DNA from 2 places in the Pseudomonas lini genome. Region 1 is predicted to be linked to the other one. Evidence: predicted binding sites of a transcription regulator. Region 1 holds the regulator's gene; the other holds the start of a gene.

Region 1 (15,465 bases):
CATACTTGTTATGTCGGCAGCTATGTCGGTTTGTGTAGCTGCTTGCTGCCGCCCATGTGCTTTGCCCCACCGCTGGCAATCAGCTCGGCCAGAGCGGAAATGTCGAGCAAGGCACACATGTGCTCAATCACCGTGCCCGCCAGCCATGGCCGTTGACCCCGGTGGCTGCGCCATTTGATTTCGTTCGGGTCCAGGCGCAATGAGCGGCTGACCTGATGCACCGCCAGCCCCCACTCGTAGCCCTGCACCGAAATAACGTATTGCAGGCCTTGGCGGAAATCATCGCGATAACGATCCGGCATGACCCAGCGTGCGGTATCCAGCACTTTCAGGTTGCCGGCCTGGCTCGGCAGGATCCCGAGAAACCATTCCGGCTGACCGAACAACGGTGTCAGCTCGTGGCCGGCCAGGGAATAAATCGAACCCAGGCACACCAGCGGCACCGCCAGGGTCAACCCGGCGACGTCGAACAACAGGCATTCGAAAGGCTCGGCAGCCCATGCCGGACGACCATCGGTTTCCACCGGTGGCGGCGTATTGCTCGGCGGCAGATGAACTTCAACCACCGGCGGCACCAACGCTTGCAGCAGCGGCGCAATCGTCGACACGGGCGCCAGAATTGGTGCCGGCGCTTCGATCACGGCCACGGGTGCTTTCACCACTGGCGCAACGATGGGTGCAGCGGCCACCGCCGGTTTCTGTGCATCACGGGCCTGTTCTTCAAGCACGGCCGCCTGGAACTCGTCCAGCGCGGCTTCAACCTCGACAACCTCGGGCAGCGCCTCGACTTCTGGCGGCAACTCTTCGGTCGCGTCCTGCAGCAAGGCGTCCAGATAGGACTGGAGAGCCAGCTGCGGGCGCGATGTGATCTTCACCGGCCGATTCACGGGCACACCCCTGTAAGAGCGAGGCTTGCCCGCGAAGCAGACGCCGCTGTGCTCACAGTTAAATCGCGTAATCGTTCTTCGCGGGCAAGCCTCGCTCCTACACGAATGAGGTTCATGTCAGGCCACCTGCGGAACAAGTTGTGCTGCCAGCAGATGCTTGAGCAGTGCACGGTAAGCGAGAACACCACGGCTTTTGCCGTCGAATTGCGAAGGCGTCAGCCCTGCCCGGCTCGCGTCACGCAAGCGGGTGTCGATCGGGATGTAGCCTTGCCAGATTTCTTCCGGGTACTTGTCGCGCAGCACGCGAAGTGTGCCAAGGGAAGCCTGGGTGCGACGGTCGAACAGGGTCGGCACAATGCTGAACGGCAGCGCCTGTTTGCGCGAGCGGTTGATCATCGCCAGGGTGTTGACCATGCGTTCCAGGCCTTTGACCGCCAGATGCTCGGTCTGCACCGGGATCACCAACTGCTGGCTCGCCGCCAAGGCATTGACCATCAGCACACCGAGCAACGGCGGACTGTCGATCACCGCATAATCGAAGTCCTGCCACAACTGCGCCAGGCTCTTGGCGATCACCAGGCCCAAACCACTCTGGCCCGGCGACTGGCGCTCAAGGGTTGCCAGCGCGGTGCTCGATGGCAACAGGGAAATGCGTTCGTCACTGGTGGGCATCAGCAACTGACCGGGCAAGCCTTGCGGCACGCTGCCCTTGTGCAGAAACAGGTCGTAGCTGCTGTGTTCCAGGCTGTCGGGGTCGTAACCGAAATAGCTGGTCATGGAGCCGTGGGGGTCGAGATCGACCACAACCACGCGCTTGCCCGCCTCAGCCAGCAAACCGGCTAAAGCGATGGAGGAAGTGGTTTTACCGACACCACCCTTTTGATTGGCGACTGCCCAGACTCTCATTCGGATTGTTCCTCCCGGTCGAAAAGGTCGACCGAGAAATAGCTCAACGTATTAATGCGGGTGACGGAGAATTGACGGCGCTCTCTCGTCCCGGCGACTTGACCGGGGTCGGTGCAGTTTGTGTGCCAGCCCGCTTCAACGCGGCATCCGGTTTCGCATTGGCGGTTCCGGTGCCGGTGAGACTGCGGCGTACATCGAGATTTCGCGACACCACCAACACCACTCGACGGTTACGCGCCCGGCCTTCGGCGGTGGCGTTATTGGCCACTGGCTGGAACTCGCCGTAACCCACCGACGCCAGACGACCGGGATTCACACCCTGCATCGCCAGCATGCGCACGATGCTCGCCGAACGGGCCGAGGACAGCTCCCAGTTGGTCGGGTATTGCGCGGTGCGAATCGGCTGATCATCGGTAAAGCCCTCGACATGGATCGGGTTGTCGAACGGCCTGAGGATCGCGGAAATCTTGTCGACGATGTTGAACGCAATGTCGCTGGGCATGGCGTCGCCGCTGCCGAACAACAGGCTGGAATTGAGTTCGATCTCGACCCACAACTCATTGCCGCGCACAGTCATCTGGTTGGAGCTGATCAGGTCGCCGAACGCTGCGCTGATGTCATCGGCGATGCTTTTGAGCGGATCTTTGGCGGCTTGGGCGATGCCGGCGTCGATCTGTTCGCTGTCCTTGACCAGCGGCTTGGCCGGAGTCACGGTCTTCGGTCGCTCTTCGCCGATAGGAATCGGCTTGAGGGCGCGATCGGAATCGGTAAACACCCCGATCAACGCCTCGGAAATGATCTTGTACTTGCCTTCGTTGATCGAAGAGATCGAGTACATCACCACGAAGAAAGCGAACAGCAACGTAATGAAGTCGGCGTAGGAAACCAGCCAGCGTTCGTGATTGACGTGTTCTTCAGGTTGCCGACGACGAGCCATGAGGTTATTCCCTTAATCCATGAAGCCCTGAAGCTTCAACTCAATGGAGCGAGGATTTTCACCTTCGGCGATCGACAGAATCCCTTCCAGCAACATCTCGCGATAACGCGACTGCCGCAACGCGATGGACTTGAGCTTGGCGGCAATCGGCAGCAACATCAGGTTGGCACTGGCCACGCCATAAATGGTGGCGACAAAAGCGACGGCAATGCCGCTGCCCAGTTGCGACGGATCGCCCAGGTTACCCATGACATGGATCAGGCCCATCACCGCACCGATGATGCCGATGGTCGGTGCGTAGCCGCCCATGCTTTCAAAGACTTTGGCGGCTTCGATGTCACGGCTTTCCTGGGTGTAGAAATCCACTTCCAGAATGCTGCGAATCGCTTCCGGCTCGGCGCCGTCCACCAACAATTGCAGGCCTTTGCGCGAGTAGCTGTCGGGTTCGGCGTCGGCCACCCCTTCCAGACCGAGCAAACCTTCCTTGCGGGCGGTCAGGCTCCAGTTCACGACGCGATCGATGCCGCCAGCCAGGTCCACGCGAGGTGGAAACAGGATCCAGGCGAGAATCTGCATGGCGCGCTTGAAGGCGCTCATCGGCGATTGCAGCAGCGCCGCACCGACGGTCCCGCCGAGTACGATCAACGCCGCCGGGCCGTTGGCCAGCGCGCCGAGGTGACCGCCTTCAAGGTAGTTGCCGCCAATGATGGCGACGAACGCCATGATGATCCCGATAAGGCTGAGTACATCCATCAGAGACACGCCTCGACCAGGTGTCGGCCGATATCGTCCAGGCTGTATATCGCGTCCGCGAGTTCGGCTTTGACGATCGCCATCGGCATGCCGTAGATCACGCAGCTGGCTTCATCCTGAGCCCAGATCGCACTGCCGCCCTGCTTGAGCAGACGCGCGCCTTCACGACCGTCGGCGCCCATGCCGGTCAGTACCACCGCCAGAACTTTGTCGCCGTAGGATTTGGCCGCCGAACCGAAGGTGATGTCCACGCACGGCTTGTAGTTCAGACGCTCGTCGCCCGGCAGGATTTTCACCGCGCCGCGGCCGTCGATCATCATCTGCTTGCCACCCGGTGCCAGTAGCGCCAGGCCCGGACGCAGGATGTCGCCATCCTCGGCTTCCTTGACGCTGATGCGGCACAGTTTGTCCAGACGCTCGGCAAAGGCCTTGGTGAAGGCTGCCGGCATGTGCTGGATCAACACGATCGGTGCCGGGAAGTTGGCCGGCAACTGTGTCAGCACCCGCTGCAGGGCAACCGGACCGCCGGTGGAGGTACCGATGGCGACCAGTTTGTAGGCTTTGCGTTTGGGCGCTGGAGACGACGGCGACGCTGCATGGCTGCGAGCCGGAATCGGTGCCGGGGCCGGACGCGCAGGCGCGCCGCTGCCATAGCTGCTGACGCTCGAAGGCGCAGGCGTCGGGGCTGGTGCGGCCACCGGAGCCGGAGCCGGAGCGCTGTAGGCGCTGACACGACGGTTACTGCGCGAGATGCTGAGAATCTTCTCGCACAGCAGTTGCTTGACCTTCTCCGGGTTACGGGAAATGTCTTCGAAATTCTTCGGCAGGAAGTCCACCGCGCCGGCGTCCAGCGCATCGAGGGTAACCCGCGCGCCTTCGTGAGTCAGCGAGGAGAACATCAACACCGGGGTCGGGCAGCGCTGCATGATGTGCCGCACTGCCGTGATGCCATCCATCATCGGCATCTCGTAGTCCATGGTGATCACGTCTGGCTTGAGGGCCAGCGCCTGATCGATCGCCTCTTTGCCATTGGTCGCCGTACCGACGACCTGGATATTCGAATCCGCTGAAAGAATTTCCGAGACGCGGCGGCGGAAAAACCCCGAATCGTCCACCACCAGGACTTTGACTGCCATAAACACTCCATTAGACGGGGCGAGGCTCAGTCGCCCCGCTCCCCCAGAATCAAATACGCCGTGCGGCGTAACGCTTGAGCATGCTCGGCACATCGAGAATCAGTGCAATGCGGCCGTCACCAGTGATGGTGGCGCCGGACATGCCCGGGGTTCCCTGGAGCATTTTGCCCAATGGCTTGATGACCACTTCTTCCTGGCCCACCAACTGGTCGACGACGAAGCCGATCCGCTGAGTGCCCACTGAAAGGATCACCACATGGCCTTCGCGCTGCTCTTCGTGAGCGGCGGAGCTGACCAGCCAGCGCTTGAGGTAGAACAGAGGCAGCGCCTTGTCCCGCACGATCACCACTTCCTGACCGTCCACCACGTTGGTGCGCGACAGGTCGAGGTGGAAGATCTCGTTGACGTTCACCAGCGGGAACGCGAACGCCTGGTTGCCGAGCATGACCATCAGCGTCGGCATGATCGCCAGGGTCAACGGGACCTTGATGACGATCTTCGAGCCCTTGCCCTTGGTCGAGTAGATATTGATGGTGCCGTTGAGCTGGGCGATCTTGGTTTTCACCACGTCCATGCCCACGCCGCGCCCGGACACGTCGGAAATCTCGGTCTTGGTCGAGAACCCCGGAGCGAAGATCAGGTTGAAGCAATCAGTCTCGCTGAGACGGTCCGCCGCATCCTTGTCCATCAGGCCTTTCTTCACGGCGATGCCGCGTAGAACATCAGCGTCCATGCCTTTGCCATCATCGGAGATGGACAGCAGGATGTGGTCGCCTTCCTGTTCAGCGGACAGGATCACCTTGCCGCTGCGAGGTTTGCCCATCGCTTCGCGCTCAGTCGGCTCTTCAATACCGTGGTCGACCGAGTTGCGCACCAAGTGGACCAGCGGGTCGGCCAGGGCCTCGACGAGGTTCTTGTCGAGGTCGGTTTCTTCGCCGACCAGCTCCAGGTTGATCTCTTTCTTGAGCTGGCGAGCCAGGTCGCGAACCAGACGCGGGAAGCGCCCGAAAACTTTCTTGATCGGCTGCATCCGGGTCTTCATGACCGCGGTTTGCAGGTCGGCCGTGACCACGTCGAGGTTCGACACGGCCTTGGACATGGCTTCGTCGCCGCTGTTGAGGCCCAGACGGACCAAGCGGTTACGCACCAGAACCAACTCGCCGACCATGTTCATGATTTCGTCGAGACGCGCGGTATCGACCCGCACGGTGGTCTCGGCTTCGCTGGCCGGTTTTTCCGGTGGCGGCGCAGCCGGGGCACGAGCAGGAGCCGGTGCAGCAGCGGCAGCAGGCTTGGGCGCCTGGGCTTTTGGCTCAGGCGCTTTGGCGACAGGTGCCGGCGCCGCTGCCTTGACGACTGGGGTTGCTACCGCCGAAGCAGCAGAACCGGTGCCCACTTCAGTGAACTTGCCTTTACCGTGCAATTCGTCGAGCAGCGATTCGAACTCATGATCGGAGATCAGATCACCGCCGGCCGCTTTAGCGGTTGGCGCAGCCGGGGCCGGGGCCGAAGCAATCGCCGATTCCAGCGCATCGACCGCAAAGTTGCCTTTGCCGTGCAACTGATCGAGCAGTGTTTCGAACTCGTCATCGGTGATGTCGGAGCTGTCGCCTGCCGCTTTCGGGGCAGCCGGTGCGGCGGGCGCCGCGACCACTGCATCGGCGGCGAACTGGCCTTTGCCGTGCAATTGATCGAGCAACGACTCGAACTCGGCATCGGTGATTTCGTCGCTGGTCGCCGTATCGGCGGCAGGCGGAGCAACCACAGGCGCCTCGGCCTGAGCCTTGACGGCATTCAGCGAGTCCAGCAGTTGTTCGAATTCGTTATCGGTAATGTCACCGGATTCACTTTCAGCGGCCGGCTCTTGCACCACTTCAGCGACAGGTGCTGCTTCATCGCCGGTTTGCGGCTCGGCCAGGCGGGCCAGAGCAGCCAGCAATTCAGGCGTGGCAGCTGTGATCGGGCTGCGTTCGCGGACCTCGCTGAACATTCCGTTCACCGCGTCCAGTGCCTCGAGAACCACGTCCATCAGTTCCGAGTCGACGCGTCGTTCACCCTTGCGCAGGATGTCGAACACGTTCTCGGCGATGTGACAGCACTCCACCAGCTCATTGAGCTGGAGGAAGCCGGCGCCCCCTTTTACAGTGTGAAAACCGCGAAAAATTGCATTGAGCAAATCCGCATCATCCGGTCGGCTTTCAAGCTCGACCAGCTGTTCGGACAGTTGCTCTAGAATCTCGCCGGCCTCAACCAGGAAATCCTGAAGGATCTCTTCATCGGCGCCGAAGCTCATTAAGGGGGTGCTCCTGAGGTCTAAAAACCTAAAAAACCTAAAATGCTAAAACTCTAAAATCCTAGGCTGGATAACAAATCGTCCACATCGTCCTGACCGGACACAACGTCTTCTCTTTTATCGGCATGAATCTGCGGACCTTCACCCTGAGAGAGATGTTTTTGTGGATCTTTTTCAGCGAGCATCGCTTCATGGTCATGTTCGATACCCGCAAAGCGGTCGACCTGACTGGCCATGAGCACGAGCTTGAGCAGATTGCTTTCAACGTCGGTGACCAACTGGGTCACGCGCTTGATCACCTGACCGGTGAGGTCCTGGTAATCCTGGGCCAGCAGAATGTCGTTGAGGTTGCTCGACACGACGCGGTTGTCTTCGCTGCTGCGTGTCAGGAAACCGTCAACCCGCCTGGCCAGTTCTCGGAACTCTTCAGCCCCGACTTCGCGACGCATGAACCGTCCCCAATCCGTGCTCAGCGCCTGAGCTTCATCGCTCAGGCCATTGATCAGCGGCGTGGCGTTTTCCACCAGGTCCATGGTGCGGTTGGCCGCGGCCTCGGTCAGCTTGACCACATAACCCAGGCGCTCAGTGGCATCGGTGATCTGAGACACTTCCTCGGCTTGCGGCATGTGCGGGTCAATCTGAAAATTGACGATCGCGCTATGCAGCTCGCGGGTGAGCTTGCCCACTTCCTGGTACAGGCCGCGGTCACGGGTCTGGTTGAGCTCATGGATCAGTTGCACAGCGTCGCCGAACCTGCCTTTTTCAAGGCTTTCGACCAGTTCGACCGCGTGTTTTTTCAGGGTCGATTCGAAATCGCCCTGTGAAGATTCGTTTTGCTCCATAGCTCCCCCGTGACGGACTGGCTTTGCACATCAACCGATGCGTTCGAAGATCTTTTCAATCTTGTCTTTCAACGCTTGAGCCGTGAATGGCTTGACCACATAGCCGTTCACACCCGCCTGAGCGGCTTCGATGATTTGCTCGCGCTTGGCTTCAGCGGTCACCATCAGCACCGGCAGGTGCTTGAGCTTTTCATCGGCGCGCACGTGACGCAGCAGATCGATGCCGGTCATGCCAGGCATGTTCCAGTCCGTTACCAGAAAGTCGATGCCCCCGCTGTTGAGAACCGGAATGGCAGTGATGCCATCGTCAGCCTCGACCGTGTTGGTGAACCCAAGGTCACGCAACAGGTTTTTTATGATCCGCCGCATCGTTGAGAAGTCATCAACGATGAGGATTTTCATGTTCTTGTTCAATTCGACCTCCAAGCAGTCTTAAACGCGTCCAGCACCTGGACGCGCCATTTCAATCAATCCGGCAAAGCACTCAATGACTGTCTGGAGCACAACAGATCGAAACCGGCGCGGTTCAACACCACACCTGCTCCATTCGCAGTGTCCCCACACTGCCTTCAGCGCGCTCGCCACTCCCCCAAACGCCCCCGCAAACGGGCCGCGCACTGGCTGTGTAACTGGCTGACCCGCGATTCGCTGACCCCCAGGACCTCACCGATTTCCTTGAGATTCAACTCTTCGTCGTAGTACAGCGCCAACACCAGTCGCTCACGCTCCGGCAAATTGGCAATCGCGTCCGCCAGCGCCGCCTGGAAGCGTTCATCTTCCAGATCGCGTGACGGCTCGAGATGAGCACTGGCGCCATCCTCATGCAGCCCTTCGTGTTCGCCGTCCTGCAACAGATCGTCGAAACTGAATAACCGGCTACCCAGGGTGTCGTTCAAAATCCCGTAATAATCGTCGAGACTCAATTGGAGTTCGGCCGCAACTTCGTGATCTTTAGCGTCACGGCCGGTTTTAGCTTCAATCGAGCGAATCGCGTCGCTGACCATGCGGGTATTGCGGTGAACCGAACGTGGCGCCCAGTCCCCCTTGCGCACTTCATCGAGCATCGCGCCGCGGATTCGAATGCCCGCGTACGTCTCGAAACTCGCGCCTTTGCTGGCGTCGTATTTGGTTGATACTTCAAGCAGGCCGATCATGCCGGCCTGGATCAGGTCTTCGACCTGGACACTGGCCGGCAAACGCGCCAGCAAATGGTAGGCAATGCGTTTTACCAAGGGCGCGTAACGCTCGATTAGTTCGTACTGCGCGTCACGTGCCGAGTTCTTGTAGAGGTTGTAACCACTGGCTGTCATAGGACGGGTCCTGCCGTTTGTTGCACGAGGCGCTCGACGAAAAATTCCAGATGCCCACGCGGGTTGGCCGGCAGCGGCCAGGTATCGACCTTCTGCGCAATGGCCTTGAATGCCAGAGCGCACTTGGAACGGGGAAAGGCTTCGTAGACGGCACGCTGCTTCTGCACGGCCTTGCGCACGCTTTCGTCGTAAGGCACCGCGCCAACGTATTGCAAGGCGACGTCGAGGAAGCGATCGGTGACCTTGGTCAACTTGGCGAACAGGTTGCGGCCCTCCTGCGGGCTCTGCGCCATGTTGGCCAGGACGCGGAAACGATTCATGCCGTAGTCGCGGTTCAGCAGTTTGATCAGCGCGTAGGCGTCAGTGATCGAGGTCGGCTCGTCGCACACCACCAGCAAGACTTCCTGGGCTGCGCGAACGAAACTGACTACCGAGTCACCAATGCCCGCAGCGGTGTCGATCACCAATACGTCGAGGTTGTCGCCGATGTCGCTGAAGGCCTGGATCAGGCCGGCATGCTGGGCCGGGCTCAGATGAACCATGCTCTGGGTGCCGGACGCGGCCGGGACGATGCGGATACCGCCGGGCCCTTGCAGCAGCACGTCGCGCAGCTCACACCGGCCTTCGATCACATCGGCCAAAGTACGTTTGGGTGTCAGCCCCAACAGGACGTCGACGTTCGCCAGCCCCAGATCGGCATCCAGCAGCATGACGCGCCGGCCGAGCTCAGCTAGAGCCAGGGACAAGTTCACTGACACGTTAGTCTTCCCGACGCCACTTTTGCCGCCGGTCACCGCGATCACCTGTACGGGATGCATGCTGCCCATGTTATTTCTTTACCTTGTCTTACTTAGACGGAGGCCACATTACTGGCTGCGCGTTCACCAACTGAACAATGCATTGGCAGACCATCGATGTAGGTACAAAAACTGTTCATTAATACCTCAGCCAACCCGCTTGGTCGGACTGTGGTAGAGGTCAGCGAACATATCAGCCATGGCTTCTTCGCTGGGTTCTTCCTGCATTTGCACGCTAACGGCGCGGCTGACCAACTGATGACGACGCGGCAGATGCAAATCATCCGGGATCCGCGGGCCATCGGTCAGGTAAGCCACCGGCAATTCATGACTGATGGCCAGGCTCAACACCTCACCCAGGCTTGCCGTTTCATCCAGTTTAGTCAGGATGCAGCCAGCTAGCCCGCAACGCTTGTAACTATGATAAGCGGCGGTTAGAACCTGTTTTTGGCTAGTGGTTGCCAAGACCAGATAATTTTTTGATTTGATCCCTCGTCCGGCCAGGCTTTCGAGCTGCATGCGCAGTGCCGGATCGCTGGCCTGCAGGCCGGCGGTATCGATCAGAACCACGCGTTTGCGCAGCAAAGGTTCCAGCGCCTGCACCAGCGATTGGCCCGGGTCGACGTGGGTGACTGACACATTGAGGATGCGGCCCAGGGTCTTGAGCTGTTCCTGAGCGCCGATGCGGTAGCTGTCCATGCTCACCAGCGCGATGTTCTGCGCGCCGTACTTGAGCACGTAACGGGCGGCGAGTTTGGCCAGCGTGGTGGTCTTGCCCATACCGGCCGGGCCGACCATCGCAATCACGCCGCCCTCTTCCAGTGGCTCAACTTGCGGGGTGGCAATCATCCGCGCCAGGTGCGCGAGCAACATGCGCCAGGCCTGACGGGGTTCTTCAATGTCGGTAATCAGTGCCAGCAGATCGCGCGACAACGGGCCGGACAGACCGATGCGTTGCAGGCGACGCCAGAGGTTGGCCTGGGCCGGACGGCTGCCTTGCAGCTGATTCCAGGCCAGCGAGCCGAGTTGCACTTCCATCAGTTCACGCAGGCTGTTGAGCTCGAAACGCATCGAGTCGAACGCACGCGGATCGACGCCGGTCGCTGCGGCAGGCGCGGGTGCCGGACGCCGAGGCTCGGCCAGCGTTGGCTCGATCAGTGGCTCGGCGGCGGTCAACGGCAGGCCGGCGAACAACTGGCGATTGGTGGCTTTGTCGCTCTCGCCATCGCCACGCAGGCTCAGTTCGGCCTGGGCGGTGACGATCCGCGACTGGGTCTTGCGCAACTCGTCCTCGAGTTCCATGTTCGGAACACGCGGGGCCAGCGCCGACAATTTGTAATCCAGGGCAGCCGTCAGCTCGACACCGCCGGCGATCCGGCGATTGCCAATGATGGCGGCATCGGCGCCCAGCTCATCACGAACCAGTTTCATGGCCTGACGCATATCGGCGGCGAAAAAACGCTTAACTTGCATAAACCACTACCTCAGCCGTTGGGCCCTACTGTCGCAACGATGGTCACTTGCTTGTTGTCAGGGATTTCCTGGTAAGCCAACACATGCAAACCCGGGACTGCCAGTCGGCCGAATCGCGAGAGCATCGCGCGAACCGGACCGGCCACCAGCAGAATCACCGGTTGACCTTGCATTTCCTGACGCTGCGCCGCTTCGATCAACGAGCGTTGCAGTTTCTCTGCCATGCTTGGCTCCAGCAGAACACCCTCTTCCGAGCCTTGTCCTGCCTTCTGAAGACTATTGAGCAATATTTGTTCCAACCTTGGTTCCAAGGTGATCACAGGCAGCTGCGACTCAGTGCCTACAATGCTTTGCACGATTGCGCGGGATACGCCGACGCGCACCGCGGCCACCAAAGCGGCAGTATCTTGACTCTTGGCGGCGTTGTTGGCGATGGCTTCGGCGATGCTGCGAATGTCTCGTACCGGTACTTGTTCGGCCAGCAATGCCTGCAAGACTTTGAGCAGTTGCGACAGCGAAACCACCCCCGGCACCAACTCTTCTGCCAGTTTCGGTGAGCTTTTGGCCAACAATTGCATGAGTTGCTGGACTTCTTCGTGGCCGATCAGCTCGCTGGAGTGCTTGTACAGAATCTGGTTCAAATGCGTTGCCACTACCGTACTGGCATCGACCACGGTATAACCAAGGGATTGCGCCTGGGCACGCTGGCTGATTTCGATCCAGACCGCCTCCAGACCAAAAGCCGGATCTTTGGCGGTGATGCCGTTGAGCGTGCCGTAGACCTGCCCCGGGTTGATCGCCAACTCGCGGTCCGGATAAATCTCGGCCTCGGCCAGGATCACGCCCATCAGGGTCAGGCGATAGGCGCTTGGCGCCAGGTCGAGGTTGTCACGGATATGCACAGTCGGCATCAGGAAGCCCAGGTCCTGGGAGAGCTTTTTACGCACACCCTTGATCCGTGCCAGCAACTGACCACCCTGGTTGCGATCCACCAGCGGGATCAGGCGGTAGCCGACTTCCAGGCCGATCATGTCGATCGGGGTCACGTCATCCCAGCCAAGCTCTTTGGTTTCCTGAGCGCGGGCCGGCGATGGCAGCAGTTCCTGCTGACGCTTGACCTCCTGCAGGGCCTGAACCTTGACCGCGTTCTGCTTCTTCCAGAACAGGTAAGCGCCGCCGGCCGCCAGGGCTGCCATGCTCAGAAAGGAGAAGTGCGGCATGCCGGGCACCAGGCCCATCACCGCCATCAAGCCAGCGGCCACTGCCAGGGCTTTCGGCGAAGCGAACATCTGACGATTGATCTGCTTGCCCATGTCTTCCGAGCCGGAAGCACGGGTCACCATGATCGCAGCGGCAGTCGACAACAGCAGTGATGGCAACTGCGCCACCAAACCGTCACCGATGGTCAACAGCGCATAAACCTTGCCGGCATCAGCAAAGCTCATGCCGTGCTGGAAGATACCGACCGCCATACCGCCGATCAGGTTGATGAACAGAATCAGCAGACCGGCGATGGCGTCACCACGCACGAACTTGCTGGCACCGTCCATCGAACCGTAGAACTCGGCTTCCTGGGCCACTTCCATCCGGCGCAATTTCGCCTGGTTCTGATCGATCAGGCCGGCGTTCAAGTCGGCGTCGATCGCCATCTGTTTGCCGGGCATCGCATCGAGGGTGAAACGCGCGCTCACCTCGGAAATCCGCCCGGCGCCCTTGGTCACCACGACGAAGTTGATGATCATCAAGATCGCAAAGACCACGATACCGACCACGTAGTTACCGCCGATCACCACCTCACCGAAGGCCTGGATCACCTTACCGGCGGCGGCATGACCGTCCTGACCGTGAAGCATCACCACCCGCGTCGAGGCCACGTTCAGCGCCAGTCGCAGCAACGTTGCCACCAGCAGAATGGTCGGGAACACCGCAAAATCCAGCGGCCGCAAGGCGTACACGCAGACCAGCAACACGACGATGGACAAGGCAATGTTGAAGGTGAAAAACACGTCCAGCAGGAACGGCGGCACCGGCAACATCATCATGGCCAGCATGACCAGCAGCAACAGCGGCACACCCAGATTGCCCCGACTGAGGTCGGCAACGTTTGTGCGTGCAGTGTTGATTAACTGAGAGCGATCCACCGGTTTTCCCCGTTTCTTTAAAGCAAACTTTTGACGCCTGAAGCAGGCGCAGGGCGGCTATTGCAAGAAGCCTTCCAACTTTTGCCGGGGTGGGAAATAGAGGGTTGCGCGAGTCACGGAAGATCAAAAGATCGTCCAAAGGCTCGGGCCGCGTTCGGACGATCTTTTGATTTTAAACAGACATGTTTAATCGACATCTCCAGACACTCACCCAGGCTACACATCCTTGCGTCGTTGCCTACGACTACGCCAGAATCCGCCGGCTTGTGCGCCTAAGGGCCGGGCTCTATCGTTTCCCTGTCGCTGAAAAACAGCGATCGGGTTTGGTAGCCCGCCGTCCACATGACGCATAGCGTCACCTTATGCAGGTGCTTTTTCGGCATTTGTTTTTATGGTGGCCATGCGTAGGGCGTCCTCGGGCGCGCCGGTTTTTCCATGTGGGCCGGTCTACCAACCTTCGTATGGCCACCACCTCTTCGTTTGGTAGCGAGGGTGATGGCTCCTCTAATCACATATGGAGTTCCATCTATGTTCAAACCAACGCCCAACCCACCGGAAACCGATCCGGCATCCCCCTACGAATCCCTCGATTCCAAAAAGCTCAACGAAGCCGCCGACCGCGCCCTCGATTACTACCTCAAACCGCCCATCCCCAAAGACACCAAGCGCAAACCCAGCACCATTTACCATGTCGGTGCCGAGGTCGATAACGAAACCCTGCTGGTCAACGTCTGCGAATCCTTGGCCTCAGCGAGCATGATGCTCAGTGAGTTCGCCGGATTGATGGACATGCCACATCGCAACATGATGCTGGGGATTCAATCGGTGGTCATGCTCGGCGAGCTGGCGGTGAACCGGGTGCTGGATAACTTCGACCCACAAGGCTAGCGCAGACTTGGAGTGAGGGGCTTGCCCTACCACAAAAGCAGGTAAAGCAGAAAAGATCGCAGCCTTCGGCAGCTCCCCACACGCCTGTGGCCGCCGCCAAAGGTTGCGACTTTTAGATCTATCAGGAATCGCGGCGCAGATCCGGCGGAATCGGCAAATCATCCTGGAGCGGATCCGGGCGCTTGCCCTTGCCGGCGCGGTGCTGACGGATCTGGTAGACGTAGGCCAATACCTGGGCGACTGCCAGATAAAGCCCGCCGGGAATTTCCTGTTCCAGCTCCGTGGAGTAGTAGATCGAGCGCGCCAGCGCCGGCGATTCGAGCAGCAGCACATTATTGGCCACGGCGATTTCACGGATCTTCAGGGCCAGGAAGTCACTGCCCTTGGCGATCAGCATCGGCGCCCCGCCCTTTTCCGGATCGTACTTGAGCGCCACGGCGTAGTGAGTCGGGTTGGTGATGACCACGTCGGCCTCGGGAATGGCCGCCATCATCCGCCGCTGCGACATCTCGCGTTGCAACTGGCGAATGCGCTGCTTGACCTCCGGCTTACCTTCTTGATCCTTGTGCTCATCGCGAACTTCCTGCTTGGTCATCAGCAGCTTCTTGTGGCTTTCCCACAACTGCACCGGCACGTCGACCGCGGCGATGATGATCAATCCGCAAGCCATCCACAAAGTACTCCAGCCGACCACTTGCAGGCTGTGAATGATCGCCATGTCCAATGGCTCGTGGGCAATACGCAGCAGATCGTCAATGTCCGATGACAACACCGCCAACGCCACGAATAACACAATGAAAAACTTCGCCAGGGCCTTGAGCAACTCCACCAACGCCTTGGCCGAGAACATTCGTTTCAGCCCCGCGCCGGGGTTCATGCGACTGAATTTCGGCGCCATGGAGCCGGCCGCGAACAGCCAGCCGCCGAGGGAGATCGGGCCAATCAACGCAGCCAACAGTAAGGTGATCATCACTGGCTGAATAGCAACGAGGGCAATCTGCCCCGAATGCAGCAGATAAGTGCCCATGGAACGCTGATCCAGAATCACCTCTCGCGAGAGCGAGAAGTTCATGCGCATCAGCTCCATCAAATCCTGGGCCAG
Region 2 (15,904 bases), 2.1 Mb from region 1:
GTATTGGACTGCTTCCTCAGGTAGCAACAGCGCACTTTGTCAGCCATTTGCACATCATGGTGTTGGCGGCCCTGTTTCCCGTGCTGCCGGATTTTTTTGGCGCGGGTTATGTGGAGCTGGGCCTGGCCCTGAGCATCTTCAACATCGTCACGGCACTGGTGCAAGCCCCCATGGGCTTCGCCGTCGATCATTACGGGGCCAGGCGTTTGCTGATTGCCGGCGTTGCCTTGGGCAGCATCAGCTTCCTGCTGATTGGACTGTTCCCGAGCTACAGCTGTTTGCTGATTGCCATGACGTTGGCCGGTATAGCCAACGCCGTCTACCATCCGGCCAACTATGCATTGCTCTCTCAAGAGATCAATCCTGCCCACATCGGCAAGGCGTTCTCTGTCCATACCTTTGCCGGCTTTTTGGGCGCCGCCATCGCACCATTGTTTCTGCTGGGGATTGCAACCGCGAGTGACCCGGGCCTGGCATTCGTTGGCGCCGCACTGGTGGGTTTTGTCGCGTTGGGGCTGTTATTGATACCCGGCTCAGGGCTGGCACGGGTTGCCCAGGTGCGCCGCCCACTCGAGCCTGCACTCAACATTGCCAGCAACCGACGGCTGTCACTGCTCTCGCCGATGATCCTGAGCCTGACCTTGCTATTCGTGTTGTTGAATTTAAGCACCAGCGCGATTGAAAAATTCTCCGTCGCGGCCCTGATGCAAGGGCAAGGTGCAACGTTGCCTTGGGCCAATTCGGCGCTGACGGCATTCCTGTTTGCCAGCGCCTTTGGCGTGCTGGCCGGCGGTGCACTGGCCGATCGTACCCAGCGTCATGGGGTGGTTGCCGCCACCGCTTTTGCACTGGCCGCCGTGTTGACGGCCATCGTCGGCACGGCCAGCTTGAGCGAACTGGCACTAATCTTCGCTCTTGGCGCCGTAGGGTTTCTGACGGGGTTGATCGCACCGTCGCGCGACATGCTGGTGCGGGCGGCATCACCCAAGGGGGCTGAAGGCAAAACCTTCGGCATCGTCTCCACCGGTTTCAACATCGGTGGCGCAGTCGGGCCCCTCGGCTTCGGTTGGATGCTGGACCAAGGGCACCCCACGGCCATCTTCTGGGCCAGCGTGACATTCATGAGCCTGACCGTCGTGCTGACTCTGATGCAAGAGTGGTACCTGGCAAGACTCAGAAAAACGAAGCCACTGCTGGTGGCCTTTTAATGACTTGGGACAAGGTTTGTGCCGCATTCTTGCAGCAAACTTGAAGGGCGGATACCTGCCGGCATCGCCCTACCCCGCACTGCCACTGCTACTTCTGGCATCCGGCCCCGCAACGAGAGCAGATGAAAAAAACCCCGCAGACTTGCTTCCCTTTACGGCGCGGGGACTGTGGCGGTGAGGGATGTTTAAGCAATGACTGCAGCGTTAACGCTTTAAAAAATAGCCTGACCCATGGGAGCTAAAACATGGACCGTTCGAACTGTGGAACCGATGACGTGGTTCAAAACATGCTGGCAAAGTTATCCGGACTCTGGGAAACCCGCGCCGCCGTCAACAATGACCAAGTGGATTACCGGAACCTTGCCTTCGACCCGGCCAAGCAGGACTTCAGTGTCTCCCTGCTGCCTTTCCGTCATCACCAGGCATGGCGCGAAGCCCCTGAAGAGCTGCAATCCAAGTGTCTCTCCTATGCCTGGGGAATCTATAACCTCAAAACCATCTACATCGAATGCGATGTGGTGGTGCCCGCTTGCGAGGACATTATCAAGACGCCGCCGCCGAGCCAGAATCGCGCACTGCTGCAGGATGTGATGTCCCAGGCGCTGCTGGACGAGGCGCTGCACACGCGCATGTCGATCATGGCCTGCAACTACATCTACGACATGCGCGCACTCGCGCCATTGGACTTTCGTGACTTCAATCTGGTGACCTGGCGCGAAGGCCTCCTGGCCGACTGCAATGCCGAGTGGGAGCGCCGCCTGACGCGCTTCGGCATCGCGTGCGCCAGTGAGACTTTGATCACCGACTACCTCAAGACCATGGCTGAAGACAATAGCATCCAGTCCATCTGCCATGAAGTCACGCGCACCCATGCCATAGATGAATGGAGCCATTCCAGTGTCTTCAGCTTCGTCGCCTCTGACATCGTTCATGGCCTGAGCCGCAAAGAGCGTGAGTACCTGCGCTCGGTCATTCTCAAAACCGTGCAGATGTTCGCCAACAATGAAATGGGCGCGTGGTCCACGGTGTTTTCGATGTTGGCGTTTCCCCACGCCAGAGACATCCTGCATGACGTGGGCGATAGCAACGAGATCAGCGTCTACACCGGCTCGGTCGAAGCCCTGATCAACCGCATCGGACTGACCGGCAACGGCCTTGGCAGTGCTGATAACGCCCTTGAAACCTTACGCGAAAAGGTCCGCGCATGAACAGCATCACCCTTCAGGCGCGCTGTGAGCGCGTGACCACTGAAACGACGGGCGTGAAGGTGTTCGCCCTGCGTGCGCAAGGCGCCCATGCCGAGTTTCTCCACAGCCTGGAACCCGGCAAACATGTGGCCCTGCATTACCCGAACACAGCGGGCACTCAGCACCAGCGGCTGTATTCGATCACCCGCAAACAAGGTGCGGATCTGTTCGAAATCGCAGTAAAGCGCGAAGGCCGCGGCGGGGTTTCGGACCATCTGCATGCCACCTTGCAGGAAGGCTCGATAGTGCCGATGCAATTTGTGGCCGGGGAGATTTCCCTGGCGTCGATCGTCGGCTGTCAACAGGTCGGTATGCTCGCTGGCGGCATAGGTATCACCCTGCCGATTGCCTTGCTGCGTGGGCTGCTCGAGCGTTCGCGTCGCGGGTTATCGGTGCCCAGGGTCGCATTGCTGCTGTGTGTACCGACCATTGCCGAGATTCCCTTCCTTCACGAGTTGCTGGAGCTGGAGCTGACCACGTCCTGGTTCGCCTTGCAGGTGTTCGTCACCCGCGAGACAGTCAAAAGCAACGGGCACTTTACGTCGGGCCGCCCTGGTGCCGAAGACTTGAGCTTTCTGGGTATGCCAGAGGCCGTGGTGATTTGCGGCAGCCATCGCTTTGCCCAAGGCTTGCGCGAGCACACTCTGGCGATGTTTCCCGCAAGCAAGCTCCTGATCGAGTCATTCACACCCCCGGCGGCAGCTGTAGCGACAGAGCAGTCAGATGCCCAGGCGCCAGGCTCGGTACGATTGCACCTGACAGATAGCGATCAGATCATTGAAGTGCCCGCAGGCAAGAGCCTGCTGGATATGCTCGAATCCAACGGTATTGCGGTGCGCAGCCTGTGTCGGGCCGGTATCTGCGGCAATTGCCGGATCAAGGTGTCGGACGGTGAATACACCCTCGAGCCAGACTTCTGCCTCAGTGATCAGGATAAGGACGAAGGGTATGCGCTGGCGTGTTGCACCTTCCCCCAGTCCGGGGCGGTCAAGGTAGGCCTGAACCCACCGGCCTGAATCATCTCCCTCTACTTCTTTCACAAGTGAGTTTTCCATGAAAACTGCAATTGCGTTGCGCCACATTCACTTCGAGGACGTTGGCACCCTTGATACCGTAATCGCCGAGCAGGGGTATGAGCTGCGTTACCTCGATCCCACCCTCGACACATTGAACAGCGCTCAGGTGCAGCAGGCCGATTTGCTGATCGTGCTCGGAGGTCCCATTGGCGCCTATGACGAACAGCTCTATCCGTTTCTTAAAGATGAGATGGCGCTGGTGCGTCAGCGCTTGCAGTCCGGCAAACCCATGTTGGGTATCTGCCTGGGTGCGCAACTGATCGCTCGTGCCCTGGGCGCCAGGGTGTATCCGCTGGGCGTCAAGGAGATCGGCTTTTCACCACTGACCCTGACCCCGGCGGGGCAGGATTCGGTGCTGGCCAAACTGGAAGACACGCCCGTGCTGCACTGGCACGGCGACCAGTTCGATATTCCCGAAGGTGGCGTGCATTTGGCCAGTACCGCTGTCGGCGCCCATCAGGCGTTTGCGGTGGGGCGCAACGTCCTCGGCCTGCAATTTCACCTGGAAGCCGATGTGCGCAAGCTCGAACAATGGCTGGTCGGTCATGCCAGCGAATTGGCGCAGGCCGGTATCACTCCTTGCGCACTGCGGGACGCTGCTGCAGCCGTCGGCGATCGGCTGACCCACGCGGCACACGCGGTACTTAGCGATTGGCTGAGTAACCTGGATGACCACGCGTCGGCCTGAAAGTGGTCTGCTTTGCTACCGGCAACCGGACTAGCAGACCACTCCATTTTCGCCGTATAAATCGGCCTGCAAGCCATCTTGACCAACATGACTCCCGAGGAACCAAGGAAGATTGAGAAGGCCCTGTCGGCGAGTCATCAGCCGTCTCACCACGGCCTTCTCATCACTCACCCAAACCAGGGTTTCACGTTTTGGTGGGTCAAGAAGTACGTTTTTTTATACCTATAAATGCAAGGATGAGGAGTCAAGAATGATCGTAGTTTTGTTTGAGTTGCAGGCACTGCCAGGTCAAGGCGAGACCTACGTTGACCTGGTAAACAAGCTGACGCCGATGCTCGAACCCATGGACGGCTTTATTTCGGTCGAGTGTTTTCAAAGCACGCTGAACCCCAAGAAAGTCATGTCGGTCACTACCTGGCGTGATGAGGAAGCCGTGGTGCAGTGGCGCAACGTGACCGCACACCTGTCGGCGCAGAAAGCGGGCCGCGACAAGATTTTCGATGACTACCGTGTACGTGTGACCTCGGTGATCCGTGACTACGGATTGCGTGATCGTGAACAGGCCCCCTACAACGAAGTAATCGACGGCGAACCCGCCAAAACAACCGCCGAGGCGTAGGGCCCAGGTTCTACCAGGCAGGACTCTTTACGCAATCCCGGGAAACACAGAAACAAGAACGCCGGTTTAATGGATGTTGTACTTGCGATCAAACACATCCAGAACCGGCGTTCTTATGCGCGAATCAATACTCTCCTTCCTTTTGGGAGGGCATGGGAGAGGCTCTTGCCCCTTAGAGCTGTCCATCGACTGCACAAGCAAGTCGATGGCATTACCCGTGAACACTTGGCCGATGCGCTGCAATATCGGCCGACAACGCTCTAGTCGACGTTACCCCTTGGTGAGATCAACCAACGGCGTCTGCCGCACCTCAGTTTCCCGCCCACCCTGAATCTCGCTCACCTGCTTCAACGCCTTATCCACAGCCGCCTTATCCGCCAGCAAGCTGTAGTTGATGCGGAACTGCTTCTGTTCCTTCGGCCCGATCGTCGGCACCAGGTTCAATGGCCGCTGATACCGGCGGTTGTAGGAAAAACTCGTCCCCGGTTCCAGCCCCGTGACATAGCCCTGCCCTTGGGTATCGGTGTTTTTCCACAGGGAGAACACGGGCAGTGTTTGCGTATTGAAGCCGACCGAGACGCCCAGGCTGCCGGCCTTGTTATGCAGCACGGTCAGCGTATCGCCCTTGGCATCGGCATACGGCACCACGTTGTAAACCGTTTCGTCGTAGTCCTTGGTCGGTGCGCGGTAGGTTTGCCAGTCCGGCAGATCGCCCTTGGCCTTGTCGTTGAACGGCGACACTTGTTTCACCGGCGCAGCGAAGCGGGCGCCCTGCTCCAGGAATGGGGTGCTGAAGTTGCTGTGATACAGCGCCTGGTATTCCTTCGGATAGTCGCCGTTGTTGGTCAGGGTGTCGTTGAGGGCGAACGCTACGCTGCCGGGTTCGGTGACCAGTTCGGTGGCGACGGAGAAGTCGACTTTCTTGAACGCCTGCTCCTTCAGCTCGCCGCGCAGGGTGATGGCATACGGCGGTTTTTCGTCGATGTGCAGGGTGACTTTGTTCGCCGGGATGTTAGCGGCGCGACCGTGCAGGGTCAGCAGTTCGCCGTTGTCCATGCCGGGGTGACCGACCCATTCGTAGCCGCAACGGGTGACCAGTTCATTGAAACCTTCCAGCCAGCCCAGACCACCACGGCCGTTGAGTTCGATGAAGGATGGATTGACCACTTCCTTGACCGGCGAATCCCAGCCCATGCGCACATCACCTACAGACGCTTGTAGGACGTTCATGCCGCGAGTGGGCACCACCGAGAGTTTCATCGTGCCGTTATCGATGTCGACGATGCTGACGCCTTCCTGCCGACCGCCGTGCAAAGTGCGCAGGGTCACGCTGAAGGGTTTGTCGGTTTTTGCCCCGAGTTGCTGGCTGGTGATTTGCCAGTTCTGGGCAGCTTTATCGGTGTCGAGCAGGACGTAGTCCCAAGCCATGGCCTGGGAAGCAGCGGACAGTGCGCTGAGAGCAACGAAGAGTTTGAGCGGAGTCATGGCAGCAGCCTTTCTTGGAGTTGTGCCAATTTTATAGACTTGAAGAAACGTTTCAGCAAGCATAAAAATCGAGACACTGGTGCTAAATGCCAAGGAATACCACTAGACAGGAATTGATCCGCAGATTTGGGGCAAATAGGGAATGGAGTCGATCCCTTCGCGAGCAAGCCCGCTCCCACATGATCTCGGGTGTTCACAGGTACTGTGTTCGCCGCAGATCTACTGTGGGAGCGGGCTTGCTCGCGAAGGCAATTTCAGAGGCGACTCAACGAAACCGGTCAACCTCATGCCGCAAATCCGCCGCGAGCTTCTCCAGCTCCTTGGCAGTCACCGCCAGGTTCGACACCACTTCTCGCTGTTCACTGTTCGCCAAAGCGATGCTTTGCAGGTTGCTGCTGAGCAAGGTCGCGGTGCTGCTTTGTTCCTGGGTCGCGGTGGTGATGGCGGCGAATTGTTGACCGGCCGAGCGGCTTTGTTCATCGATCCGCGCCAGCGCCGAGGCAACGTTGGCGTTGCGCGACAAACCTTCCTGCATCAGCACGTTGCCTTGCTCCATGGTGCTGATGGCGTTGCCGGTTTCCTGCTGGATGCTTTGAATCATCCCGGAAATTTCGTCAGTGGCCTGGCGGGTGCGTGAGGCCAGGTTGCGCACCTCATCGGCCACCACCGCAAACCCACGGCCCTGCTCACCGGCGCGGGCGGCTTCGATGGCGGCGTTGAGCGCCAGCAAGTTGGTTTGCTCGGCGATCGCGGTAATCACCCCGACAATGCCGCCGATTTCCTGGGAGCGCTGCCCCAAGGTATTGATCACCGTCGCGGTGCTGTTCAGCGCGCCGGCGATTTGCTCCAGGGATGAGGACGCTTCGTCCATCGACGTACGACCGATCTGAGTTTGCTGTGCGTTTTCCTGCGCCAGACGCTGGGTGTTGCCCATGTTGTCGGCGATGTTCAGCGAGGTGGCGCTGAATTCTTCTACGGCGCCGGCCATGCTGGTGATTTCGCCGGACTGCTGTTCCATCCCTTCATAGGCACCACCAGACAAACCGGATAACGCTTGGGCACGGCTGTTGACCTCTCCCGAGGCTTTACGGATGTGCTCGACCATGGTCGACAGGGCCTGGCTCATCTGGTTGAAGGCGCGGGCAAGTTGACCGATTTCGTCATTGCTCGACACGTTCAGGCGAACACTCAAATCACCAGCGCCCAAGGCTTCAGCCTGACGCACCAGATCACCCAGTGGCGCCAGTTTGCTGCGCAGCAACCAGACCGCCGCACCGACTGCCAGCAACATCGCCAGCAGACTGCCGATCGCCAATTGAATACCGACGCTCCAAGTCACGGCGCGGATTTCGGTTTTCGGCATGCTCGCCACCACCGACCACGGCCCGCCTTCGAACGGCACGGCAACACTGTAAAAGTCTTGCGACTTGTCGTTCCAGAAGTCGCCTTTGCCCGGTGTCTTGGCCAAACCGACGATGCTCGGGACCGCTTGATCCGGCGCTTGTACACCGGCAATCGGCACCAGCCATTTGCCTTGTTCATCCAGCAACGCCAGAGAACCGGTCTGGCCGATGCGGAAGCGTTTGAGGTTGGCGAACTGCGCGTTCTGCGCGTCGGTGTAATCGAATCCTACGTACAGCACGGCAATGATCTTACCGCTGCTGTCACGTACGGGAGTGTACTGCGACATGTAGAAGCGTTCGAAAAGCAACGCTCGACCCACGTAGCTCTGCCCCGCCATTAAACGGGCGTAAGCCGGGTTCGCGTGGTCGAGCAGAGTGCCAATGGCGCGGCTGCCATCTTGTTTGGTGACATTCGTGCTGACCCGAATGAACTCCTCACCACTGCGCACGAACACGGTCGCCACGCCTGCGGTCATCTGCTTGAACTCGTCGACTTCTGCGAAGTTGTTGTTCAACACTTCACTGCCCAAGTGCAGGCCCGGGGTCTGCACACCCGCCACGGTCACCGGCTCATCCGGATGCACGCTCAAACCGGCACTGAAGCGCTTCTCGAACAGGCCGGCCAGGCGCTGGGTACTTTCACGCAAGGTGCCGTGAAAGGTGCTCAACTGATCGGCCAGCAAGCGGGCCTCACTGGCCAGATGCTCTTCGCGGGTGGCGAGGTTGGCCGAGTCAAGCGAGCGCAGGGCGAATACTGTGCTGCCGCTGATGACAATCGCCAGAATCACGGCAAGCGCAAGACCCAGCTGTGAGGCAATCCGAGCACGAGGTTGAGACATGACAGCTCCTGACCCAGTGGCCGGATCATTCTGATCCCATCGCACACTCGGCAAAATTTCTGATTGTGGGGAAAACATGGAACCTGCACGACGGTGCCATCAGCAGATTTTCGGCGGCAAAGCTGAATACTTGAGTAATTAACGGGGATATGGCTCAAGGCCGCCATTGCGGCGACTCCATCGATTCAGCCAAGACGTTCTACATCCGGTAATTCCATGGCCCGGACTTCGCCTTGCAGGAAATCACTAAGGCGGCGCAAACGCTCACCGCCGGGGCGGGTTTTCGGCCAGACCAGGTAATAATGCTCACCACTGGCGACGGCCGTCGGCCACGGCAAACTCAGACGCCCCTGCGCAACATCCTCCGCCACCATCAGCAAATCGCCCATGGACACGCCGTAACCTCGGGCAGCGGCGATCATGCCCAGCTCCAGTGTGTCGAACACCTGACCGCCCTTGAGCGAGACTTGATCGGTCAAGCCCATGCGCTCCAGCCAATTGCGCCAGTCACGGCGGTCCGGCGTCGGATGCAGCAGCTCGGTGCTGGCCAGGCGCGCAACGTCCCACGGTTGATCCTTCAGAAGATTCGGCGCCCCCACCGGAATCAGCTCTTCGGGGAACAGCAAAGTCGTCTCCCAGTCCGGTGGAAAATGCCCGTTACTGAGGATGACCGCGCAATCGAAGGGTTCGTGGTTGAAGTCCACCGTATCGACATCCATCCAGGCGCTGGTCAATTGCACCTCGTTCCCCGGTCGCAGGTGCCGAAAACGGCTGAGTCGCGCCAACAACCAGCGCATGGTCAGGGTCGACGGGGCTTTCATGCGCAGGATGTCGTCCTCGGCGCGCAAGGTATTGCAGGCCCGCTCAAGGGCAGTGAAGCCTTCGCGAATGCCGGGCAGGATCAGCCGCGCCGATTCGGTCAGTTGCAGGTTTCGCCCGCTGCGATGAAACAGCCGACAGGCGAAATGCTCTTCGAGCGTACGAATGTGCCGACTGACCGCACTTTGCGTGATCGACAGTTCTTCGGCGGCGCGGGTAAACGAGCTATGCCGCGCCGCCGCTTCGAATGCTCGAAGGGCATACAAGGGAGGAAGACGACGAGACATCAGGAAAGCTCCTACAGCGTGATTGCTTCAACTTATCAGAAACTCTCTCGCATGAGTTTTAATCATGCCACCCATCCTTTTTATCCCTTTGTGCAAACCCCGCAGAGCGCCGAGAATCGACGCTTCCTGTTCTCTCTGACAATCGAGCGTGATGATCATGCAGCATCCAGCGCGTATTGAACTCTGGGCCATCCTGCGGCTGGCGGGGCCGTTGATTGCCTCGCAGTTGGCGCACATGTTGATGGTCCTCACCGACACGTTGATGATGGCGCGCCTGAGCCCCGAAGCACTGGCCGGCGGCGGCCTGGGCGCGGCGACGTATTCATTCGTGTCGATTTTCTGCCTTGGCGTGATCGCCGCCGTCGGCACCCTGGTGGCGATCCGTCAGGGCGCGGGCGACATCATTGGCGCGGCGCGGTTGACCCAAGCCGGGTTGTGGCTGGCATGGTTGATGGCGCTGGTGGCGGGTTTACTGCTGTGGAACCTCAAACCGGTGTTGCTGCTGTTCGGCCAGACCGAAACCAACGTTCAGGCGGCTGGGCAGTTTCTGTTGATCCTGCCGTTCGCCCTGCCCGGCTACCTGAGCTTCATGGTGCTGCGCGGCTTCACCAGCGCCATCGGCCGGGCGACGCCGGTGATGGTCATCAGTCTCGCCGGTACCGTGGCCAACTTCCTGCTCAACTATGCGTTGATCACCGGCATGTTCGGCCTACCAAAAATGGGCCTGGTGGGCATCGGTCTGGTCACGGCGATCGTCGCCAACCTCATGGCGCTGGCGCTCGCGCTGCACATTCGTCGGCATCCGGCCTACGACGCCTATCCGCTGCGTCAGGGTCTGTCGCGGCCCAACCGTCAGTACTTGAAGGAATTGTGGCGCCTGGGCCTGCCGATTGGCGGCACCTATGCGGTGGAAGTCGGACTGTTTGCCTTCGCTGCGCTGTGCATGGGCACCATGGGCAGTACGCAACTGGCGGCGCATCAGATCGCCCTGCAAATCGTCTCGGTGGCGTTCATGATTCCGGCGGGACTTTCTTACGCGATCACCATGCGCATCGGCCAGCATTACGGCGCCGGGCAATTGCTCGATGCACGGCTGGCCGGACGGGTCGGGATCGCTTTCGGTGCGGCGGCAATGCTGGGTTTTGCGATGGTTTTCTGGCTGCTGCCGCATCAGTTGATCGGCTTGTTCCTGGACCACAACGACCCGGCGTTCCGCGAAGTCATCAACCTGGCCGTGAGCCTGTTGGCGGTGGCGGCGTGGTTCGAGCTGTTCGACGGCACGCAAACCATCGCCATGGGCTGCATCCGCGGGCTCAAGGATGCCAAGACCACGTTCCTGGTGGGTTTGGGTTGCTATTGGCTGATCGGCGCACCGGCCGCCTGGTGGATGGCCTTCCATTTGAACTGGGGGCCAACGGGGGTCTGGTGGGGTCTGGCGCTGGGTCTGGCGTGTGCGGCGGTGAGCCTGACGCTGGCGTTTGAGTGGAAGATGAAGCGGATGATTCGGCGGGAGCCGGCGTCAGAGCAGAATTTCCAGGTCGCTCAGCCTGACTGAGGTCCCCTGTGGGAGCGAGGCTGTGTGGCGAGGGAGCTTGCTCCCGCTGGGTCGCGAAGCGGCCCCAAAAGCTTTGCGACTGCTTCGCAGCCGAGCGGGAGCAAGCTCCCTCGCCACAAAAGCATCCACAGTTGTTTGTGGTTAGCTCACGACTTCCAGTGCGGTCTGCTGACTGCTGCCAAAGGTCAAATACTCAACCAACTCCGCCAATGGCAACGGCTTGCTGATCAGATACCCCTGCACCTGGTCGCAACCAAACCCGCGCAATAAATCCAGCTGTGCCTGTGTTTCCACCCCTTCGGCGACCACTTCGAGGTTGAGGTTGTGCGCCAGGTTGATCATGGCGTGCACCAGTTTGCGATTCTCTTCCCGCTCCTCCATGCCGCCGACAAAGCTCTTATCCACCTTCAACAATGCAATCGGCAGGCTGTTGAGGTGCACGAATGAAGAGAATCCGGTGCCGAAATCATCCAGCGAGAAGCGCACGCCCAAACGCCCGAGGGCGTCCATGGTCTGCTTGACCAGATCGCTGCGGCGCATCACCGCCGTCTCGGTCAGTTCGAATTCCAGCCATTGCGCCTCGACGCCTCGCTCGGCAATCAGCCGGCTCAGGGTCGACAGCAATTGGCTGTCCTGAAACTGCCGGAACGACAGGTTGATCGCCATGTGCAACGCTGGCAGACCTCGTTCGCGCAACGCCTGCATGTCCCGCAGGGCCCGGGAAATCACCCAGTACCCCAGCGGCACGATCAAACCACTTTGCTCGGCCAGCGGCACGAATTCGCTGGGGGGCAACAAGCCGCGTTCGCCATGACGCCAGCGCACCAACGCTTCGAGGCCAACGATCTGACCGTCCTCAAGGTTCAGGCGCGGCTGGTAATGCAATTCCAGCTCATCGCGGCGCAAGGCCCGGCGCAGCTCGCTTTCAAGGTCGGCGATGCTGCGGGCATTGCGATTGATCCGTTCGTTGAAGATGTGAAAGGTGCAGCCCTGAGTGCTCTTGGCCTGCTGCATGGCGATGTGCGCATGCCACATCAACGGGTCGGCGCCGGCCTGCGCTCGTGCGTGGGCGATGCCGAGGCTGGAACCGATCAACAGGCTTTCGCCGTCGACCCAATAGGGTTCGGACAGGGCTTCGGTAATGCGTTCGGCCATCCATTCGGCGCGCTGAGGGGCGCGGCGGGTGTCGATCAGCAGGGCGAATTCATCGCTGCCCAGCCGCGCCAGTTGATCGCTGGCCTCCAGCTGGCTTTTCAGCCGCGAGACCACCTGCAGGATCAACCGATCGCCGGCCTGGTGGCCGAGGGCGTCGTTGGCGTGTCGGAAGTTGTCGAGGTCGAGGTGACCGAGGGCCAGGCCGCGACCTTCGTTTTCGGCCAGACGCGCCGCCAGCAAGGTCTGGAAACCCTGACGGTTGGCGATACCGGTCAACGGGTCCTGCTCGGCCAGGCGCTGCAACGTGTTTTCCAGCACGCCGCGTTCACGCACATGGCGCAGGCAGCGGCGCAACATGCCGGGGTCCAGCAGATTGCGCACCAGCCAGTCGCTCACACCGTCGGGCGGCGCCAGCGGCTCGTGTTCGAGCAGCAACACGGTCGGCAGGTTGCAACGGCCGGGTGCTGGCTGGAGAGCAGGAATCGTCAACAACACCGCGCTGCGGTTGTCATCGAACAGGTTGCTGACCGACTCCCAGCTCGGCGCGCTGAGCAGCACAGCCGAACTCCCCATCGGAGCCAGACACTCGCGCAACAACGCTGCCCACGCCGGCTCTTCAGCCAGTAGCAGCAAACGCAAGGGTTCGACAGGCGTAGACAAGCTAGCTCCCTAGACTCTGCAAAGATGTAGGCGGCGGGCATTATGCCGCGCAGATAACCAATGACAAAATGACATCGGTTATCAAACACGACTTTGGCGTATTGAATACGAACATTAGACGCAAATTCACTGCGCATCCTGCGTGAAAGTAGCAAAACCGGCAAATAGAGATAGCGTGTTGCGTCACAAGTCGGAGAGAGCAGCACAATTCGCTGAGCCTGTTAAAATGCCGGCCCATTTCGCTAATGACTCCCTGACTTCGTATGTCCCGACTCAATCCCCGGCAGCAAGAAGCCGTGAACTACGTCGGCGGCCCTCTTTTGGTGCTCGCCGGCGCAGGCTCCGGCAAGACCAGCGTGATCACCCGCAAAATTGCGCATCTGATCCAGAGTTGCGGCATCCGCGCCCAGTACATCGTCGCCATGACCTTTACCAACAAGGCCGCGCGGGAGATGAAGGAGCGGGTTGGCACGCTGCTCAAGGGCGGCGAAGGCCGCGGCCTGACGGTCTGCACCTTCCACAACCTGGGCCTGAACATCATCCGCAAGGAACACGTGCGGCTGGGCTACAAACCGGGCTTCTCGATCTTCGACGAGACCGACGTCAAAGCCCTGATGACCGACATCATGCAGAAGGAATACTCGGGCGACGACGGCGTCGACGAGATCAAGAACATGATCGGCTCGTGGAAAAACGATCTGATCCTGCCGCCTGAAGCCCTGGAAAACGCCCGCAACCCCAAGGAACAGACCGCCGCCATCGTCTACACCCACTACCAGCGCACGCTCAAGGCGTTCAACGCGGTGGACTTCGACGACCTGATCCTGCTGCCGGTAAAACTGTTCCAGGAACACGACGATATCCTGGAAAAATGGCAGAACAAGGTCCGCTACCTGTTGGTGGACGAATACCAGGACACCAACGCCAGCCAGTATTTGCTGGTGAAACTGCTGATCGGCAAGCGTAATCAGTTCACCGTGGTGGGTGACGACGACCAGTCGATCTACGCCTGGCGCGGCGCCCGTCCGGAAAACCTGATGCTGCTCAAGGACGATTACCCGTCCCTGAAAGTGGTCATGCTCGAGCAAAACTACCGCTCCACCAGCCGCATCCTGCGCTGCGCCAACGTGCTGATCTCAAATAACCCGCACGAGTTCGAAAAACAGCTGTGGAGTGAGATGGGCCACGGCGACGAAATCCGCGTGATCCGTTGCCGCAACGAAGACGCCGAAGCGGAGCGCGTGGCGGTGGAACTGCTGACCCTGCACCTGCGCACGGATCGGCCATACAGCGATTTTGCGATCCTGTATCGCGGTAACTACCAGGCCAAGTTGATCGAGTTGAAGCTGCAGCACCACCAGATTCCGTATCGCCTGTCCGGCGGCAACAGCTTTTTCGGACGTCAGGAAGTGAAAGACCTGATGGCCTACTTCCGATTGATCGTGAACCCGGACGACGACAACGCCTTCCTGCGGGTGATCAACGTCCCACGCCGGGAGATCGGTTCGACCACGCTGGAGAAGCTGGGCAACTACGCCACCGAGCGCAAAATCTCGATGTACGCTGCCACCGACGAAATTGGTTTGGGCGAGCATCTCGACACGCGCTTCACCGATCGCCTGTCACGCTTCAAGCGTTTCATGGACAAGGTCCGCGAGCAGTGCGCCGGCGAAGACCCGATCTCCGCCCTGCGCAGCATGGTCATGGACATCGACTACGAGAACTGGCTGCGCACCAACAGTTCCAGCGACAAGGCCGCCGATTACCGCATGGGTAACGTCTGGTTCCTGATCGAGGCCTTGAAGAACACGCTGGAGAAAGACGAAGAAGGCGAGATGACCGTTGAAGACGCCATCGGCAAACTCGTTCTGCGCGACATGCTGGAGCGTCAGCAGGAAGAGGAAGACGGCGCCGAAGGTGTGCAGATGATGACCTTGCACGCCTCCAAGGGCCTGGAGTTTCCCTACGTGTTCATCATGGGCATGGAAGAGGAAATCCTCCCGCACCGCTCCAGCATCGAAGCCGACACCATTGAAGAGGAACGTCGCCTGGCCTACGTCGGGATTACCCGAGCGCGTCAGACGTTGGCGTTCACCTTCGCTGCCAAGCGTAAGCAATACGGCGAGATCATCGACTGCGCGCCTAGCCGTTTCCTCGATGAACTGCCACCGGACGACCTGGCCTGGGAAGGTAATGACGACACTCCCGTTGAAGTCAAAGCGGTTCGCGGAAATACCGCATTGGCGGATATACGCGCGATGTTAAAGCGCTAGAATCGAGCACTTTTATAAGCATTCAGGGGCCACAAGGCGCCAAAAGAGGAACGCTTCATGGAAGCACTGCACAAGAAAATTCGCGAAGAAGGCATCGTGCTTTCCGACCAGGTTCTGAAAGTCGATGCCTTTCTGAATCATCAGATCGACCCGGCCCTGATGAAGCTGATCGGCGACGAATTCGCCACGCTGTTCAAGGATTCGGGCATCACCAAGATCGTCACGATCGAAGCCTCGGGCATTGCTCCGGCGATCATGACCGGCCTGAACCTCGGCGTGCCGGTGATTTTTGCCCGCAAGCATCAGTCCCTGACCCTGACTGAAAACCTGCTGTCGGCGACCGTTTACTCGTTCACCAAGCAGACCGAAAGTACCGTCGCGATCTCCCCGCGCCACCTGACCAGCAGCGACCGCGTGCTGATCATCGACGACTTTTTGGCCAACGGTAAGGCCTCGCAAGCGCTGATCTCGATTATCAAACAGGCCGGCGCGACTGTGGCGGGTTTGGGTATTGTGATCGAGAAGTCGTTCCAGGGTGGTCGTGCGGAACTGGATGCTCAGGGTTATCGCGTTGAATCGTTGGCGCGGGT

The links. The regulator FliA, encoded in region 1, starts transcription of late flagellar genes. The targets are predictions, from matches to a motif close to CTAAAGTTTNNNNNNNNNNNGCCGNTAA.
Region 2: the regulator FliA is predicted to act here: its motif matches at 8,673-8,700, upstream of AB3226_RS13770 (methyl-accepting chemotaxis protein).

Annotation. Positions count from the first base shown of each region.
Region 1 covers NZ_OZ061318.1:5,068,127-5,083,591, reverse strand. The annotation lists gene AB3226_RS23000 (CheW domain-containing protein) at 21-887, opposite strand; gene AB3226_RS22995 (ParA family protein) at 1,005-1,793, opposite strand; gene motD (flagellar motor protein MotD) at 1,837-2,730, opposite strand; gene AB3226_RS22985 (flagellar motor protein) at 2,743-3,483, opposite strand; gene AB3226_RS22980 (chemotaxis response regulator protein-glutamate methylesterase) at 3,483-4,619, opposite strand; gene AB3226_RS22975 (chemotaxis protein CheA) at 4,669-6,912, opposite strand; gene AB3226_RS22970 (protein phosphatase CheZ) at 6,966-7,754, opposite strand; gene AB3226_RS22965 (chemotaxis response regulator CheY) at 7,785-8,156, opposite strand; gene fliA (RNA polymerase sigma factor FliA) at 8,324-9,064, opposite strand; gene fleN (flagellar synthesis regulator FleN) at 9,061-9,891, opposite strand; gene flhF (flagellar biosynthesis protein FlhF) at 10,009-11,334, opposite strand; gene flhA (flagellar biosynthesis protein FlhA) at 11,346-13,475, opposite strand; gene AB3226_RS22940 (DUF6124 family protein) at 14,004-14,363, shown strand; gene flhB (flagellar biosynthesis protein FlhB) at 14,485-15,465, opposite strand, start outside.
Region 2 covers NZ_OZ061318.1:3,015,784-3,031,687, forward strand. The annotation lists gene AB3226_RS13740 (MFS transporter) at 1-1,208, shown strand, start outside; gene AB3226_RS13745 (diiron oxygenase) at 1,454-2,416, shown strand; gene AB3226_RS13750 (2Fe-2S iron-sulfur cluster-binding protein) at 2,413-3,471, shown strand; gene AB3226_RS13755 (glutamine amidotransferase) at 3,509-4,219, shown strand; gene AB3226_RS13760 (antibiotic biosynthesis monooxygenase) at 4,470-4,838, shown strand; gene AB3226_RS13765 (aldose 1-epimerase family protein) at 5,109-6,323, opposite strand; gene AB3226_RS13770 (methyl-accepting chemotaxis protein) at 6,589-8,565, opposite strand; gene AB3226_RS13775 (LysR substrate-binding domain-containing protein) at 8,751-9,671, opposite strand; gene AB3226_RS13780 (NorM family multidrug efflux MATE transporter) at 9,829-11,226, shown strand; gene AB3226_RS13785 (putative bifunctional diguanylate cyclase/phosphodiesterase) at 11,368-13,041, opposite strand; gene rep (DNA helicase Rep) at 13,305-15,314, shown strand; gene AB3226_RS13795 (xanthine phosphoribosyltransferase) at 15,372-15,904, shown strand, end outside.